DNA from 4 places in the Streptomyces sp. 8N616 genome. Region 1 is predicted to be linked to each of the others. Evidence: riboswitches for the same ligand, from Rfam matches in the RefSeq annotation. Region 1 holds a riboswitch; each other region holds the start of a gene.
What was found. Region 1 has a riboswitch for cyclic di-AMP ahead of ACTWQC_RS22620 (transglycosylase family protein). Riboswitches for the same ligand answer to the same signal wherever they lie in the genome.
Positions count from the first base shown of each region.

Region 2: it holds a riboswitch for cyclic di-AMP, as region 1 does, so the genes downstream of both, tgmA (putative ATP-grasp-modified RiPP) here and ACTWQC_RS22620 (transglycosylase family protein) in region 1, are expected to answer to the same signal.
Region 3: it holds a riboswitch for cyclic di-AMP, as region 1 does, so the genes downstream of both, ACTWQC_RS29040 (NlpC/P60 family protein) here and ACTWQC_RS22620 (transglycosylase family protein) in region 1, are expected to answer to the same signal.
Region 4: it holds a riboswitch for cyclic di-AMP, as region 1 does, so the genes downstream of both, ACTWQC_RS23730 (M23 family metallopeptidase) here and ACTWQC_RS22620 (transglycosylase family protein) in region 1, are expected to answer to the same signal.

Region 1 is NZ_JBQQBY010000025.1:19,128-23,331, forward strand. Features, by position in the region: gene ACTWQC_RS22610 (TIGR03943 family putative permease subunit) at 1-686, opposite strand, end outside; gene ACTWQC_RS22615 (permease) at 683-1,774, opposite strand; cyclic di-AMP (ydaO/yuaA leader) riboswitch at 2,271-2,447, shown strand; gene ACTWQC_RS22620 (transglycosylase family protein) at 2,451-3,671, shown strand; gene ACTWQC_RS22625 (cupin domain-containing protein) at 3,820-4,204, opposite strand, start outside.
Region 2 is NZ_JBQQBY010000006.1:65,890-70,093, reverse strand. Features, by position in the region: gene ACTWQC_RS07275 (VOC family protein) at 1-215, shown strand, start outside; gene ACTWQC_RS07270 (chitinase) at 335-1,393, opposite strand; gene tgmA (putative ATP-grasp-modified RiPP) at 1,581-1,772, opposite strand; cyclic di-AMP (ydaO/yuaA leader) riboswitch at 2,179-2,338, opposite strand; gene ACTWQC_RS07260 (ATP-binding protein) at 2,702-3,208, opposite strand; gene ACTWQC_RS07255 (LutC/YkgG family protein) at 3,245-3,961, opposite strand; gene ACTWQC_RS07250 (lactate utilization protein B) at 3,958-4,204, opposite strand, start outside.
Region 3 is NZ_JBQQBY010000039.1:23,811-28,014, forward strand. Features, by position in the region: gene ACTWQC_RS29030 (NlpC/P60 family protein) at 1-340, opposite strand, end outside; gene ACTWQC_RS29035 (hypothetical protein) at 611-964, shown strand; gene ACTWQC_RS29040 (NlpC/P60 family protein) at 1,046-2,170, opposite strand; cyclic di-AMP (ydaO/yuaA leader) riboswitch at 2,209-2,378, opposite strand; gene pcrA (DNA helicase PcrA) at 2,630-4,204, shown strand, end outside.
Region 4 is NZ_JBQQBY010000027.1:19,034-23,237, reverse strand. Features, by position in the region: gene ACTWQC_RS23740 (hypothetical protein) at 1-1,309, opposite strand, end outside; gene ACTWQC_RS23735 (SpoIIE family protein phosphatase) at 1,417-1,659, shown strand; cyclic di-AMP (ydaO/yuaA leader) riboswitch at 1,874-2,043, shown strand; gene ACTWQC_RS23730 (M23 family metallopeptidase) at 2,056-3,141, shown strand; gene ACTWQC_RS23725 (aldo/keto reductase) at 3,316-4,204, shown strand, end outside.

The DNA of each region.
Region 1 (4,204 bases):
GAGGGCGTGCCCACCGTGCCCACGGGGTGCCAGGTGCCGGTGACGGTGACCCACGCGTCGGCCGGCGGGGGAGCGGTGCCGAGCATCCGGACCTTGACCGACTGCGAGTCGGCTGCGCAGCAGCTCAGCACCAGGCGGGTCAGGTACCAGCCGCCGCTCTTGCCCGGCGTGACGAAGCCGGTCATCGAGACCGTACGGCCCTCCAGGCTCCGGCCGGGGTCCTGCCGCGCCCGCGAGCTGAAGTCCGACAGGGGCATGACGAGCGGGGACCCACCGGGCAGCGGGGAGAACCGCTCCCCGTCCGCGACCGCTGTGTCGCTCTCCCGCGCGGCGGTGTACGAGCCGAGGGCGGGCGGCGTGAAGAACAGCAGGGTGATCGCGGGGAGGAAGAGCAGCCAGGCGATCCGCGGGCCTTTGCCGTGATCGTGCCCGTGCCCGTGATCCGCGCCGGCGTCCCCGTCGGCGTCCGCGTCGTGGGCATCGGACCGGGCAGCGGGCTTGGCGAAGGGGAAGCCGTCCCGAGCCGCGCCCACCGTCCCCAGGGCGACCAGCAGCACGCCCGAGACGATCAGTAGCGGCCGCAGGCCCTCCTTCACGTACCGCAGATACACCTCGCTGAAGAGCGAGATGTGCAGCACTCCGGCGCCCGACAGCAGGAGCAGCAGCACCTGGACGTTCCGCCTCACAGCACCCACCACCCGGTCAGCGCGCTGCAGGCGACGGCCACCACGGCGGTGGCCGCCGAGAACCGTACGGCGAAGGCGCGTCCGAAGGTGCCCGACTGCAGGGCGATCAGCTTCACGTCGACCATCGGCCCGACCACCATGAACGCCAGCCGGGCGGTGGGGGAGAACCCGGTCAGCGACGCCGCGACGAAGGCGTCGGCCTCCGAGCAGACGGCGAGCACGATCGCCAGCGCGGCGAGGAAGATGACGGAGAGCCAGGGCGATCCGGCGAAGGTGTCCAGCACGGAGCGCTCCACGGCGACGTTGAAGGTCGCCGCGGCCATCGCCCCGAGCACCAGGAAGCCGCCGGCGTGCAGGAAGTCGTGCTGGAAGCCGAGCCGGAACTCCTCCCACCTGCTGTGTCCCGGCCGGTGCCCGGTCCGGTGCGCCGGCAGCCGCAGCCACTCCGCGCGGCCGAGGCGGATCCAGAGCCAGCCCATGACCGCCGAGGTCGCGAGCGAGGCGAGCAACCGGGCCGCCACCATCTCGGGGGCGCCCGGGAAGGCGACGGCCGTGGAAGCGAGCACGATCGGATTCACCGCGGGGGCGGACAGGAGGAAGGCCAGCGCGGCCGCGGGCGGCACCCCGCGGCGGATCAGGCTCCCCGCCACCGGCACGGACGCGCATTCGCACCCCGGCAGGACGACGCCCGCGGCGCTGGCGACGGGGACGGCGAGCGCGGGCCGCTTCGGCAGGGCGCGGCTGAAGACGTGCGCGGGGACGAAGGCGTTGATGGCTCCCGAGAGCGCGGTGCCCAGCAGCAGGAACGGCAGGGCCTGCACCGTGATGGCGAGGCAGATCGTCCGCCAGGCCTGCACGGCCCCGGGCTCCGGCCATCCGACCACCCCGGTGGCCGCCGCGGCCGCCACCGCGAGGGCGAGCGCTCCGGCCGCGGCGAGCGGCCACGCCCGGCGGTCGGCGCCCGTACCGCGGTCGGGGCCCGTACGGCGGTCGGGGTGCCCCACGCCGGAGCTCGTACGGGATGGGTTCGCACCGGCTTCCGGCGGCGCCTGTGACCTGGTGTCGATCAGCTCTTCCGCTCTCTGCACTCCGACTCCGCAAGATCCGCGACCGGGGTGTTCACGATAGCCGCGGGAGAGGGCCCGGCTGTGGCGCATCTCCGGAACTTGGTCCGCATTCATCCGTTTCGCCGGATAGATTCTCGGGCGGCAAAGAGGCTTCTAATGCCTGCAATCCACCAAAGCTGAATTCAGATGCCAAATCGGACAATTAGTCGGCCGGTGACCCATCTCACAAAGACCGCCGGTTAAATGTGACTTCGCGCACTCGAATGGCGGCGATTTTCCCAACTTGGTTACGGACTGCCCATTGTGAGAGCCGTTCAGTAGTAATGCCTATTGCTCTGGGACCAAGATCGGCAGCGCAGCGTGACGCATTACCGAGTCGATCTGTTCAATGGCGAATCAGGCGAATGCACGCCACTTGTGGCGAAGAAATGGATGTGTTTACTTTTCCGCTGCCTGCCCATCGAAAGGGGCGGGCGCCCTGTTGCCGGAGCGCCGAGTCCTGCCGCCGGCGGAGGGAGAAACGACAACGCACCACGGCAGGAGCGGGGGAACCAAAGGTAAGTGCCGTACCGCGCTCGGCGTGGTCCGGCTTGGGGTGAAGACGTGCCGCAGCGCTCGCCGCTGCGTAAGTCACGGCCGGGCAACTCCAGCCCGAACCCGACAGCTCACCTCGCAGGCGTAGGAGAGGAAGATCCCTATGTCTGCACGCGGACGTCATCGCCGCTTCAAGCCCGGCCGGATTTCCCGCGCCACTTTCGCCGCCGCCGCAAGCGGCGCCGGTATCGGTCTGTCCTTCATCACCGCCGGCCAGGCGAGCGCCGCCTCCGTCGACACCTGGGACAAGGTCGCGGAGTGCGAGAGCACCAGCAACTGGAGCATCAACAACGGCAACGGCTTCTTCGGAGGCCTGCAGTTCACGCAGAGCACCTGGGAGGCCTTCGGCGGCACCGACTACGCCGAGCGCGCCGACCTGGCCACCAAGGACCAGCAGATCGCCGTCGCCGAGAAGGTGCTCGACACCCAGGGCCCCGGTGCCTGGCCCGCGTGCGGCCCCAAGGCCGGCCTGGCCAAGGGCGGTCCGGCCCCCGCGATCTCCACCGGCGGCGAGCAGGCCCAGGGCAAGCCCGAGACCAAGCCCGAGACCAAGCCCGCCCCGGCCCCCGCCGAGGACAAGGCCGACACGGCGGACAAGGGCGCGGCGAAGCCCGAGTCCTACACCGTCGTCAAGGGCGACTCGCTCTACAAGATCGCCACCGCCAAGCACATCGACGGCGGCTGGCAGCGGGTCTACCAGGACAACCGCCAGGTCGTCGGCGGCGACCCGGACCTGATCCACCCGGGCCAGAAGCTGGCCCTGGGCGGCGGCAAGGCCGAGGCCGCGCCGCAGCAGCAGGCCCCCAAGCAGGAGGCTCCGAAGAAGCAGGCCCCCAAGCCCGCGGCGCCCAAGGCCCAGGCCCCGAAGCAGGAGGCCCCGAAGCAGGAGGCCAAGCCGGCTTCCGAGCAGAGCGCCTCCGGCTTCACCGCCCCGGTCTCCAACCCGGCCCTCGGCACGCCGTACCACCAGGCCGGCTCCATGTGGTCCAGCGGCTACCACACCGGTGCCGACTTCCCCGTGCCCACCGGCACTTCGGTGAAGTCCATCGGCCCGGGTGAGGTCGTCTCGGCGGGCTGGGGCGGCGCGTACGGCAACCAGGTCGTCATCCGCCACGCGGACGGCAAGTACAGCCAGTACGCCCACCTGTCCTCGCTGTCCGTCTCGCCCGGCCAGGCGGTGACCGGCGGCCAGCAGATCGGCCTGTCCGGCTCCACCGGCAACAGCAGTGGCCCGCACCTGCACTTCGAGGTGCGGACCGGCCCGGACTACGGCTCGGACATCGACCCGCTCGCCTACCTGCGTGCGCACGGCGTCAGCATCTGACACGGTTCGACGCGGCCGGAGTCTTCTCTCCTGACTCCATGAGGCGCCCGCTCCCTGCTATGCCGGGGGCGGGCGCCTCGTCGTGCTGTGCCGGTGTGGATACGGGGATGGATACGAGGGTGGATACGAGGTGGATACGGAAGACGGGTCACGAGCTGCGGCACAGGGCCCGGATGAGATCACCGTGCCGCGGGTAGCGCGCGGCCAGCTCGTCCGCCTCGCCGCCCTCGTAGTCCGCGGGGAGGAACCCGGGGGCCAGCGTGCATCCCAGGAGCGCGTGGCTGCCGCCGGGCCGCACCCGCGCGCCCATCCAGGTGCCGCCCGGCACGACGTACTGGATGTGCTGCCCGGCGCGCACGTCCTGGCCGAGCACCTCCACCCGCGATGCGCCGTCCCGCTCCAGGAGCAGCAGTTCCACCGGGTCCCCGAGGTAGAAGTGCCAGACCTCGTCGTGCGGCAGCCGGTGCATCGCGGAGAAGAGGTCGTTCTGCGCCGACAGCAGGAAAAGGATCGCCGTGCCCGCGGGACGGCCC
Region 2 (4,204 bases), on a different contig from region 1:
ACCCCAACACCGTGTCCAGCTTTCTGAATGTACGGGTGGCAGACATTCACGGCTTCTATGCCGCGGCGAGCGCCAAGGGCGCTCGATTCCTCACCCCACCCATCGACCGTCGTGCCGAACTGCGCTGCTACATGCGTGATCCGGACGGGTACCTCATCGAGGTCGGCCAGGCGACGGGGCTGCTCGAAGGCATCCTGGCTCGCACCGACACCTGAGCCCAGGGTCTCGGCGGAATCCCCGGACACCGCTGGCCCGAGCACTACCGGTCGGTCGCGGACCCGCTCGTCGCCCATGGGGGGTGCGATCGACCTACTTGACTCCGGAAGTTCCGGCTTCAGCGGCCCTGCAGAGCCTTGACGTTGTCCCCGAACGTCCATCCCTTCGACCCGTCCCAGTTGATCGACCAGGTCATCAGGCCCTTCAATCCGTTGTTGTAGGTGTTCCAGGCCTGCGACACCAGGTCGGGCGACATGTGGCCGCCCCCGGCGCCCGGTTGCGCCGGCAATCCCGGTACCTGCTTGTCGTAGGGAACCCGGATCGTGGTGCCCTGGACGACCAGGCCCCTGTTCAGGCAGTCCGTCTGCGCGGTGAACCCTTCGACCGTGCCGGCGGAGTACGAGTCGCCGGAGCACCCGTACATGCTGCCGTTGTAGTACTGCATGTTCAGCCACCAGAGCCGGCCGTTGTCGGCGTACTTCTTCACGATCGGCAGGTAGGCGCCCCAGATCGAGCCGTATGTCACGCTGCCCCCGGTGACGTAGGCCGTCTCGGGCGCCATCGTCAGGCCGAAGTCCGGGGGCATCCGGGCGAGCACGCCGTCGATGATGTGCACGAGGTTGGCCTGCGAGGTCGACAGCTCGTTGATGTTGCCGCTGCCGACGAGGCCGGTCTCGATGTCGATGTCGATGCCGTCGAAGTTGTACTCCTTGAGGATCGGCACCACGGTCTCGATGAAGCGGTCGGCGACCGTACGGGAGCTGAGGTCGATACCGGCCGCCGCACCGCCGATGGACATCAGGATTGTGGCACCGGCCCCCTTGGCCTGGCACATCTCGGCCGGGGTCGCCACCTTCACCGTCGCGTCCATCCCGTCCTCCCACAGGACGGTGCCGTCCGAGCGGATGACCGGGAATGCCGCATTGATCACGTTGTAACCGTGATCGCGGATACGGGTGTCAGTGATCGGAGTCCATCCGAACGGCGGGTGAACGCCGTTCGCCGCGCCGTCCCAGTTCTCCCAGTACCCCTGGAGCACCTTGCCCGAGGGCTTCGGCTTGACCGCGCAGGTTTCGTCCCGCGGTGCGCTCGGCGCACTCGGTGCCGCGGCGACCGGCATCTGCACGGCGAAAGCCATCGCCAGGCCGACCACCAGCAGACGTGCCGTCCGACCCATCATGCTGCGCTCCCTCGCATGCCGGTGACCGCATTCTGCGTAACACGCGTTGAACGTAAGTTGGTCGAGACCTATCGTCAATAGGTCTGGACCAACGTGAGCGTTGCCGCCTCCAGGACGTGGTCAGCAGGCCGGTATCAGCCGACAGGCGGAGACTGACCCGCCCAGCACCTGTCCGAGGTCACGCTCAGTCGTCGAAGTGCGTTTTGGAACCGGCGGTGGACGTAGTGGTGCCGGTCGCCAGCAGCAGAGCCTGGTCGCTGATGGCCGGGCGTCCGTCGGGCAGGACGTTCAACTGCCGTGTGGATTCATAGACGTAAGGAATCGCGAGGGGTGGGTGTACGGCCGGGCGGGCGTAGTTCAGCGCGAAAGGTCTCATCGTGTCTCCTCCTGCCTGCCGGGAGGGGTGGCAGGTCCTGGGTTTGCCCATCGGGCAGGGGAATTCAGCAGGTGGGGGTAGGTGGGAACGCAGGGGAACGCGTGGCCGATCACCGCACCGGGCCTGTGACGGAATCTTCGGTCCGGGGTGAGGCGTCAGCTCTGCGGGCCGTGGGCCGGCAGCCGGTCCAGCGAGTCGACGGCGGACCCGTACTCCGGGGTGGTGTGCACCTCGAAGTGCAGGTGAGGCCCGGTGATGTCGCCGGTGGCGGCGGAGAGTGCGATGCGGTCGCCCCTGCTTACCGTGGCGCCGGGGGCGCGCCGGCGGCGGAGCCGCGGCCGGCGGGGCGGCGGGTGGCGTTCCGGGGACGTGGGACGCGGTGTCGTCCGACTGCAGACGTCATGGAGGCTCCGTACTCCGAACGCCTGCGAGGTGAGCTGTCGGGTTCGGGCTGGAGACTCGCCCGGCCGTGCGGCTGCCACGGCTTCACCCCAAGCCGTCCGGAACATACGGTCCGTACGGCACAAAGTGGGTCCCCCGCTCCTGCCCGGCGGCGATGACGTGCTGCCGCGCGCCGGGGGCAGGATTCGGCGGTCCGGCCACGCGGTGTTCGTCTCTCGAACGCCGAGCACGTTAGAGGTACCTTGCGATTGAACACAAGGTCTTCACAAACGGATACGGAGTCAACTCACTTTCATCACAGGGCAGTTCGGGATGGGTAAGCACGATATCTCCGGCAAAGCGGCGCAGGCTCGGCCTCATGGTTGGACGGCGTACCGTCGCACGTGGCCGTCCACGGAGCCCACATGCACCAGGTCGGCCCGCCGCCCCTGGGCCCCGGCGTGGACGGATGCGGGTTAGGTGCTGGGGGACGTTCCGTTCGACGCATTCACCGAGCGCGTCCTCAGGGAGCTGGCCGGAAACGCGCGCTAGGCGTGCGCTGCCGGGGGTGTCACCAGCAGCGCCCAGGCGCACGTGCCGTGGGGCGTGACGTGGACGCCGTACCGCCGTGCCAGGGCGTCCACCAGGGGGAAGCCCCGGCCGCACTCGGCGAGGTCCGCGTCCAGGTCCATGCCGGGAACTGAAGGGCCCGGAACGGAAGGGCCGGGAGCGGGCCGCCACCGGCCGCCGTCGAAGACCTCGATCCACACCTCCGGAGGGGCGTGGGCCAGCCGTACGCTGACGTCGGCGGCGCCGCTGTGCCGCACGGCGTTGGTGACGAACTCCGTGACGATGATGCGCGCCGACTCGGCCAGGTCGTCGCCCGTCCGCCACGCCATGAGCTGTGCGCGGGCGAAGGACCTGGCCCGGTGCACCGCCCAGTCCTCGGCGGGCAGCGCGCAGAACGCCATGGCTCTGGGGTGCTCCGGACGCGGGACGGTGCGCTCAGGCACCGCAGCCCGCGTGAGGCTCGGGTATCGGTCGAGGACGGTCATGGCAACTCCCTGCAAAAATAAGGGCACTCGCGGACATCAGACGACGATCAGGGCCTCGAGCGTGCGCGGTCCGTGCACGCCTTCGACCCGGTCGAGTTCGATGTCGCTGGTGGCCGAAGGGCCGGAGATGAAAGTCAGCGGCCGGGCGGGATCCAGCCGGGCCAGAGCCTCCGGCACGGAGGCCACGATCTGGTCGGCCCGGATCAGGCACAGGTGGTAGTCGGGCACCAGGGTCAGGGCTCGCCGGCCCTGGCCGGGGCCGCCGTCGAGGACCAGCGTTCCGGTGTCCGCAATGGCCGCGGCCACCGTCGTCACCGTGCCGTCGACGCGGTCGAGTTCACGTACGGGCAGCCGCGGATCGTCGCTGAGCACCCGCTCCGGGGGCAGCCCGGCCCGCCACGCGGGCGGAAATCCGTGGGGCACGACGACGCAGCCCGCGCGGCGAGCGGCGAGAGCCTCCGCGACGGCCGTGGCCACGGCGCCGTAGGCCGCGCCGCCGGAGGCCGCGCTGTCGACGCCCGCCCCCACCGCTTCGGCGCCCCCAGCCACGTCGTCGGCGGTCACCAGCCGCACCACAGCCCCGTAGTCCGCCATCCGTTCCGCCAGCAGCTTCACCGCCGCCGGCGACCCGGTGGGCGGGGATCCGCCCCGGGAGTAGTGCCGGGCCACCGGCACGTCCTCCGGACGCTCGCCCTCCGGTACGTCCGCCAGCGCGCGGCGAATGCGGTCCAGCACTTCAGTGCGTGCGTTCACGAGTGTGTCCTCCTCCACCAGGCCCGGAAGCTCTCCTCGGCCGGGAGCGGTGCGTCGCGGGCGTCGGTCCAGGCGGACAGCGGCCCCGGCAACCGGCGTACGCCCCGGCGCCCGCCCAGCAGCCGCCCGGCCACGGCCCCCACCCGCTGTACCGCCGCCAGACGGGACGGACGGGAGAGCACCCAGCCCGCCACCGCCATCGCCGCCCGCTCGAGCCCCGGCACCCGGCGCCGCCTGGCACCG
Region 3 (4,204 bases), on a different contig from region 1:
CGGACCTGTGCGCGGCCTCGTCGCGCAGCCGGTCCAGCTCCTTCTGCGCCCTGCTGGTCTTCTCCTTCGCGCCGTTGTACTTCTCCGTCGCGGCTTCGGCTTCGTGGTGGAGCCGGTCGACCTCGGCCTTGACCTGGGCGGGCGTGAGGCTGGGCTCGGCCTGCGCAGCGCCGACGACGCCGGTTGCGCCTGCCGCGCTCGCGAGGGCGAGCGTCGCGGCCGTACGGGCTGCGGTACCACCTCTCATGCCCGTGAGGCCCGTGATGCCCGTGATGCCGGTGAACGTGCCGGTGAGCGTGCCAGTGAGCGATCGCTGCCTGGGCTTCCTGTGCGAGGCCACGGCGGCCGTCACTTCCTTCCTGCCTTTCCGGTGGCCGTGCGGGGGTCGCCACCGGGGCGCGTGGGGGCGCCTCGGTGGAGGACGCTAGACCTCCGTGTTACGGGCAGGTGTCGTGATGACCGGGATTGGAACGTTTAAGAGCGGCACTGAACAGAAGCGGCGGGTGAACTCCCGGGTGCTGCCGCCTTCTTGGTGCGGCCGTGACCGAAGCGGCGATTGAGGCGCACCTCGGTGGAGAGCGGTGCTACGGGCCCGGCTACGCTCCGCCGCATGGACGTACTTATCAGTGTCTTCGTCGGCCTGCACATCATCGGCATCGCGGCCCTGCTCGGCGGCTTCCTCACGCAGATGAAGGCAATGAGCGCCGGAACGGCCCGCTTCAACCCGGCCATGCTGCACGGCGCGCTGACCATGCTGATCACGGGCGTCGCGCTGGTCGGCCTCAACCAGGCCGACGACCAGGCCGTCAACAACGTCAAGATAGGCGTGAAGCTCGCGCTTCTGGTCGTCATCCTCGGCCTGGTCTACGTGAAGCGGGACGAGGAGAAGGTCGACAAGGCGGCATTCGGCACGGTCGGCCTCCTCACCATCGCCAACATCTTCATCGCCGTCCTCTGGACCTGACCTGCCGATCCGGCGGGGCGGGCCCCCGGGGCGCACGAACGCTCCCGGGGCCCCTCCCGCGCGGCTGTGCAGGCACGTGGGCTATGCGGGGCGGACGCTGCCGTAGATCGGCATGTACGTGATCGCCTCGGTGCGGACGTTCGCGCCCGGCTTCGGTGCATGGATCATCTGGCCGTCGCCTATGTAGAGCCCGACGTGGCTGATGTCGTCGTAGAAGAAGACGAGATCGCCCGGCTTCAGGTCCTCCGTGGCGACCCGCGTGCCGACCTTCACCTGGTCCCAGGTCGTGCGCGGCAGCGAGACCCCGGCGTACTTCCAGGCGGCCTGCGTGAGCCCCGAGCAGTCGTACGAGTTCGGGCCTGTCGCGCCCCACACGTACGGCTTGCCTATCTGGGCCCGCGCGAAGTCGATGGCCTTGGCGGCCTTGGTGGCGTACGAGTCGGCGCCCGAGTCCGTACCCGAGTCCGAGCCTCCGTCGGTCGAGCCGGAGCCGTCGTTCTGCTCCTGCTCTTGTTCCTGGCGCGCCTTCTCCGCCTGCTGCCGCGCCAGTTCCTCCGCCTTGCGCCGGGCCTCGGCCTCCCGCTTGCGCTCGAGCTCCGCCAGCCGCGCCTTCTCCTCGGCCGTCAGCTTCGACAGCAGCTCGCGCGCCTCCGAGAGCTTGCCCTGCACGGACTCCTTGGTGGTGCGGAGCTCCTTCTGCGACTCGGTCAGCGACGCGAGGCTCTCGGTGGCCTCGGCGCGCTTCTTCGACGCGGCCTCCTGCTCCGTCTGGAAGTCCTCGACGGCCTGCCGCTGCCGGCCGGTCATCCGGGACATCAGATGGTCCTGGTCGAAGTAGCCCTGCGGGTCGTCGGCGAGCATCATCGTCGCCGTCGAGGCCATGCCCCCGTTGCGGTACTGCGCGGCCGCGTAGCTGCCCAGCATGCGCCGAGCCTCGTTGAGTTTGTCCGTCCGCTTCGCGACGTCGTCGAGCAGCCGGTCGACCTTGGTGCGCTGCTTCTCGCTGCGCTCCTTGGCCTGGTTGTACTGCTGCGTTGCGGTGCCGGCCTGCCGATAGAGCTCGTCGACCTTCTTCTGGACTTCCTCGATGCTCTGCTTCGGCTCGTCCGGCGCGGCCTGCGCGCTCTGCGAGAGCAGGCTGACCGAGGCGAGGGCCGCGGTCGTCAGTCCGACGGCCGCGCGGCCGGAACCGGGGGACGTGAACATTCGAGTCCGCCGTTTGCGGTGCGACGCCAAGGCGCGCGACTCCTTCCGTGGACCGCCTACCGGGTTAGCTGTCGGGTTCGGGCGATCGGAAGGCTGCCCTACGGCCACCGCGCGCCGCCACGCTCTGACACGCGGGCGTGCGGGGGCCGATTCACCCCGGTCGTACGTTGGGTCCCCGGCTCCGGATGCCTTCGGGCGTCCTCAGGACGTCCTTCGGGCAGCGCCGGACTCGGCGGAGGCTGCCCGTGCCGACGCGGTCGCCGGCAGGGGGATCGGGCCGCCTGAGCGAGCACGGTAGCCAACGTGTGGGGCGGTTGTGAAGGCTGATGTTCGATATGCCCGAAACCTTTTCGTGACCTTTCTGCGGCGCGATCGTTTAGGGCGAAATGCGACCCTCCCACAGCGGAGGGGCGGGAACCGGCGTGGGCTGTCAGCCCCGCGGCCTAGACTCGGTGAACGATGAGCAGCCTCTTTGACGACAGCTTCCTGGCGGACCTCGAGCACCCGGCAGAGCCCCCGGCCGGACTCCCGGGGCCGGGTCACCCTGGCCACACGGGTCCCTCCGGCCACGCTGGCCACTCGAGCCACCCCGGCGAGGAACACCCGCCCCCGCCGCCCGAGGACAGTGGCCCGGAGGAGATCCCGGCCGGCCTCTTCGCGGGCCGCTTCGACGCTGCCGCCGACGAGGATGCGCGGGAGCGCTACTACCGCAACGGCGCCCCGCGGCCCGCCGTTGACCCCGCCGCGCTGCTCGAGGGGCTGAACGAGCAGCAGCGCGCCGCCGTCGTCCACACCGGCTCTCCGCTGCTCATCGTCGCCGGCGCCGGATCCGGCAAGACCCGCGTGCTGACGCACCGCATCGCGTATCTGCTGGGCGCGCGCCGCGTGCACCCCGGCCAGATCCTCGCGATCACCTTCACCAACAAGGCCGCGGGCGAGATGAAGGAGCGCGTCGAGCAGCTCGTCGGGCCGCGGGCGAACGCGATGTGGGTGTCCACCTTCCACAGCGCCTGCGTCCGCATCCTGCGCCGGGAGAGCAAGAAGCTCGGCTTCACCTCCAGCTTCTCCATCTACGACGCCGCCGACTCCAAGCGCCTGATGTCCCTGGTCTGCCGCGACCTCGACCTCGACCCGAAGCGCTACCCGCCGAAGTCCTTCAGCGCCAAGATCTCCAACCTCAAGAACGAGCTCATCGACGACGAGGACTTCGCGGCGCAGGCGAGCGACGGGTTCGAGAAGACCCTCGCCGAGGCGTACGCGCTGTACCAGTCGCGGTTGCGCGAGGCCAACGCGCTGGACTTCGACGACATCATCATGACCACCGTCCACCTGCTCCAGGCGTTCCCGGACGTTGCGGAGCACTACCGGCGCCGCTTCCGCCACGTGCTGGTGGACGAGTACCAGGACACCAACCACGCGCAGTACACGCTGGTGCGCGAGCTGGTGGGGACCGGGGAGACCGCGCCCGATCTCAACGTGGCCGAGCTGTGCGTCGTCGGCGACGCCGACCAGTCGATCTACGCCTTCCGCGGCGCGACCATCCGCAACATCCTCCAGTTCGAGGAGGACTACCCCGACGCCACCACGATCCTGCTGGAGCAGAACTACCGCTCCACGCAGACGATCCTCAGCGCCGCGAACGCCGTCATCGAGCGGAACGCCAACCGCCGCCCCAAGAACCTGTGGACGGAGGCGGGGGCGGGCTCCGCGATCACCGGCTATGTCGCGGACACCGAGCACGACGAGGCCCAGTTCGTCGCCGACGAGATCGACCGGCTGACGGACGAGGACGAGGCCAGGGCGGGCGACGTCGCCGTCTTCTACCGTACGAACGCCCAGTCCCGTGTCTTCGAGGAGATCTTCATCCGGGTCGGGCTGCCGTACAAGGTCGTCGGCGGCGTGCGCTTCTACGAGCGCAAGGAGGTCCGCGACGTCCTCGCCTACCTGCGGGTGCTCGCCAACCCCGAGGACACCGTGCCGCTGCGCCGGATCCTCAACGTCCCCAAGCGCGGTATCGGCGAGCGCGCCGAAGCC
Region 4 (4,204 bases), on a different contig from region 1:
CCGAGTTGAAGTCGGAACCGGAACTGTCGCCGCCGCTATAGTCCCCGCCGTACCCGTCGTACCCGTACGCGTACGGCCCGGTCAGCATGCTGCCCAGCAGCGTGCCCGCCAGCAGCCCCGGCAGGATGCCGCCGCCGAAATAGCCGTAGGCCCACGGCCCGTACGCCGGTCCGGCCTCCCAGTACGGCCTGCGCCCGGACGCCGTCTCCACCTCGCGCCCCATCGGCTCCTCGCCGTCCTCGAGGCGCGCCGCGTCCGCCGCGCACACCGGCACGGTGCGCTCCTCGCCGCCCGACGGCGCCCACTGCACGTCCTGGACCGACGGGCCGTGCCGCGGGTCGAAGAAGCACGGCACCCGGCGCTCGGGCAGCGGCTCGCCGTCCCGCCGCGCCTCCAGCGTGGCCAGCGAGAACCGGCCGTCCTCCAGCGACTCGGTCACATCCCGTACGTCACTGGGCCGCCGCGCGCGGTCCATCGATGCCTTCGCCTTGTCGTACGAGTCCAGGGCGCGGGCGTAGTCCTCGCGCATCGCGTCGTCCGTCTTCGGTGCCGAGGGGTCGAAGTCGATCCGCTCCAGTTCCTCGCCGAAGGCGGTGATGTCCTCGTCCACGACCGGGCGGAGCGTCTCCAGCTGCGCACGGTCCCGCTCGGCCCTGCGCTGCTTGCCCCGGCGGCTGACCAGCAGGGCTCCGCCGCCGACGGCCGTGATCAGCACGCCGAGCGTCACGAGCAGGCCGGCCGCGCTGACGCCGGTGCCGTCCCCGGTGCCGGTGCTGGTGCCCGAGCCGCCGCTCCAGGTGGCCGGGGCGTGGCCGTTGGCCTGCTGCAGGGCCTGATCGACGAAGCCGTTGACCATGGCGCTCACGTCGCCGGGGTCGGAGCGCTCCACGGCGCCGGAGAGGTTGGAGACCGCGTTGCGGGACATCACCGAGGAGTCGGCGCCCGCGTCGAACCGGTCACCCAGCGCGACCGCGTACACGCCGGTAATCCCGACCTTGGTCCGCAGGTCCTGGAGCAGCGTCGACGGCTGGAACTCGGAGGCGCTGGGCAGCACGGCGACGAACACCGGCTTGTCCGCCTTCTCGATCTTGTCCGCCAGCGCGTCCGCATCGGCGGCGGGCAGCTGCCCCGAAGCGCGCGGATCGACGTAGACAGGGCCCTTCTTCAGGGCGTTCGCGGCGCTGTCGAGCCCGTCCGCGGCCCGCGCCCCGGGAGCCATGACGGCCACCAGTACGAGGGCGGCGGCGAGCACCGCCAGCACCGGCAGAAGCAGGGTGCGGCCCGCCCAGGACCTCGCTGCGGTGTTCATATCTACGAAACTACTCCAAAGGCGCAATTTCGGGCTCCTCGGTGTGCAGGGAAACCATCCCGGGGCCAGGGCAGGCGGCGCGAGGGCCTGCACCCGTACGAGACCGGGTGGACGAGTTCGCCTTCCCCGGGGGCGCCGCGCTGCTGCTGTTCACGGACGGAGTGACCGAGGCGCGGAATGCGGAGGGCGCCTTCTGCGACCCGGGGGAGCGGCTGCGCGGCCGGCGGTTACCCGGGCCAGACGCGCTGCCGGACGCGCTCGTGGCGGACGTACGGCGGCATGCGGCGGGCGGAGTGCCGGACGGCATGGCGATGCCGGCGGTCACCCGCCCCGCCTCCTACGTTCCGTAACCGCGCGCATCCCTGCGTATAACAACTGACGCACGATCAGGGGAGCGGTGTTTTCAGGCGTGGGGGCAACTCGCCCGAATTGGCGGCTTCCTGTCCTGATTGGTCCCTCGGGATTTCGTTAACGATCACACCGAACGGCTTGGAATCACGTCCCGCCGTCTATTAACGTTCGATAACGCAGCGCGGTCGTCCCAGCCGCCACAAGAGGTGGCACCGTGCGCCTACGCCGAATCCCGCACCACCAGCACCACCTGCACGACCTGCACCAAGGGAACCGGGGAACCACCACCTTGGGGTGAATCGGGCGCCTCTCCGGAGGGGCCCGTAGGAGACCTTCCTGCTCCGAACCCGTCAGCTAACCCGGTAGGCGAGAAGGAAGGAAAGGAGTGCGCCCGAGTGGCGTCCAACAGGCCTGTCCCCGAGATCTCGCCCGAACCCTCCGGCACCCAGAGCTTCGACTTCGGGCCGGGCGGATTCGGTGAGTTCGGTGAGGACTACCCGGCCGCCGGTTCCGGCGACTGGAACCCGACCACGGATTCCCTGGCCCCGGTGCGCGGCAGGCACCGCGTCGTCAAGCAGCGCGGTGGTGGCATGGCCCGCAGCGGCGCGGTCCTCGGGGTCGGCGTGTTCGCCGCCGTCGGTGCGGGCGGCATGGCGAGTGCGCAGGACAAGCCGCCGGTCTCCATCTCCATGCCGGACCTCTCGTATGTCTCGGACAAGCTCCCCGACGCCAAGGCGCTCCCCGGCATCGGCTCGCTGATATCCGACGACGCGGACAGCGTCGGCGACGGCACCGTGACCGCCGCGGCCCCGCTCTCCCAGGCCGGTCTCACCGACGAGGAGGCGGCCGAGGGCGCCGACGCGGGCGAGGCGCTGCGCGCCCGCATCATGCGCCAGGCCGAGCAGCAGCAGACGGCGGCGGAGACGGCGGAGCGCGAGGCCGCGCAGAAGGCCGCGGCGGAGAAGGCGGCCCAGGAGGCCGCCGAGGCGAAGGCGGAGGCCGCCGCCGCGAAGAAGGAGGCCGAGCGGAAGGCTGCCGAGGAGGCGGCGCGCAAGGCCGAGGCCGAGCGGCTCGCCAAGCTGGCCCGCAGCTACAGCCTCCCCACCTCCTCGTACACGCTGACTTCGAGCTTCGGCGAGTCCGGCTCCATGTGGTCCAGCACGCACACGGGCCAGGACTTCGCCGCCCCGACCGGGACCCCCGTCAAGGCGGTGCACGGCGGCACGATCACGGAGGCCGGCTGGGCGGGCTCCTACGGCTACCGGATCGTCCTCACCCTCGAGGACGGCACCGAGATCTGGTACTGCCACCTCTCCTCGATGACCCAGACGTCGGGCGAGGTGACGACGGGCGAGACGATCGGCCGCGTCGGCGCCACGGGCAATGTCACCGGCCCCCACCTCCACCTGGAGGTACGGCCGGGCGGCGGCGACCCGATCGACCCGGCGGCCTGGCTGCGCGGCAAGGGCCTCTCGCTCTGACGTCCGTACGGTTGCTCTGACTTATCGCACCCTGTTCGTCGGCAGCCCTGGTGCAAACCCCCCGACACCAGGGCTGTCGGCTTGCCTGCGTGTCCGCGTCCCCGCTTCTCAGTCCGCGTCGCTGTGCGGGCACGGCCCGGAATAGCCCGGCGCCGGGCGGCGTTGATCAGCCGTATGGCTGACAGGAACAAGATCATCGGTGATCTGACCGTCCACCCCCTCTCCCTCGGCGGCAACGTCTTCGGCTGGACCGCGGACGAGGCGCAGTCCTTCGCCGTACTCGACGCGTATGCGGAGGCGGGCGGCAACTTCCTCGACACCGCCGACGTCTACTCGGCCTGGATCCAGGGCAATTCCGGCGGCGAGTCCGAGACCGTCATCGGCAACTGGCTGGCGGCGCGCGGCAACCGCTCCGAGATCGTCGTCGCCACCAAGGCCGGCGGACACCCGGACTTCAAGGGCCTGGCCGCCGGCACCATCAAGGCGGCCGCGGAGGAATCCCTCCGCCGCCTGCGGACCGACTCCATCGACCTCTACTACACCCACTTCGACGACCCCGGCGTCCCGGTCGAGGAGATCATCACCGCCCTCGACCAGCTGGTGCGGGAGGGCAAGGTCCGGCAGATCGGCGCCTCCAACATCTCGCCCGAGCGGCTCGAGGCGTCGCTCGCCTTCTCCGACCGCGAGGGCCTGGCGAAGTACGCTGCCCTCCAGCCGCACTACAACCTCGTCTCGCGCGATACGTACGAGGGGCCGCTCGCGGACGTCGCGGCCCGCCACGGACTGGCGGCCGTCCCGTACTCCGCGCTCGCCTCCGGCTTCCTCACCGGCAAGTACCGGGCGGGCGCGGCGGTGGACAGCGCGCGGGCCGGGCGGGCGGCCCAGCACTTGGAGACGGAGCGCGGGCGGCGCGTGCTGGCCGCGCTCGACGAGGTCGCCTCGGCGCGGGGCGCGGAGATCGCCACGGTCGCCCTGGCGTGGCTGGCCGCCCAGCGAACGGTGGCTACCCCTATCGCCAGCGCCCGCACCCCTGCCCAACTCCCCGCCCTCCTGGCGCTCGCCG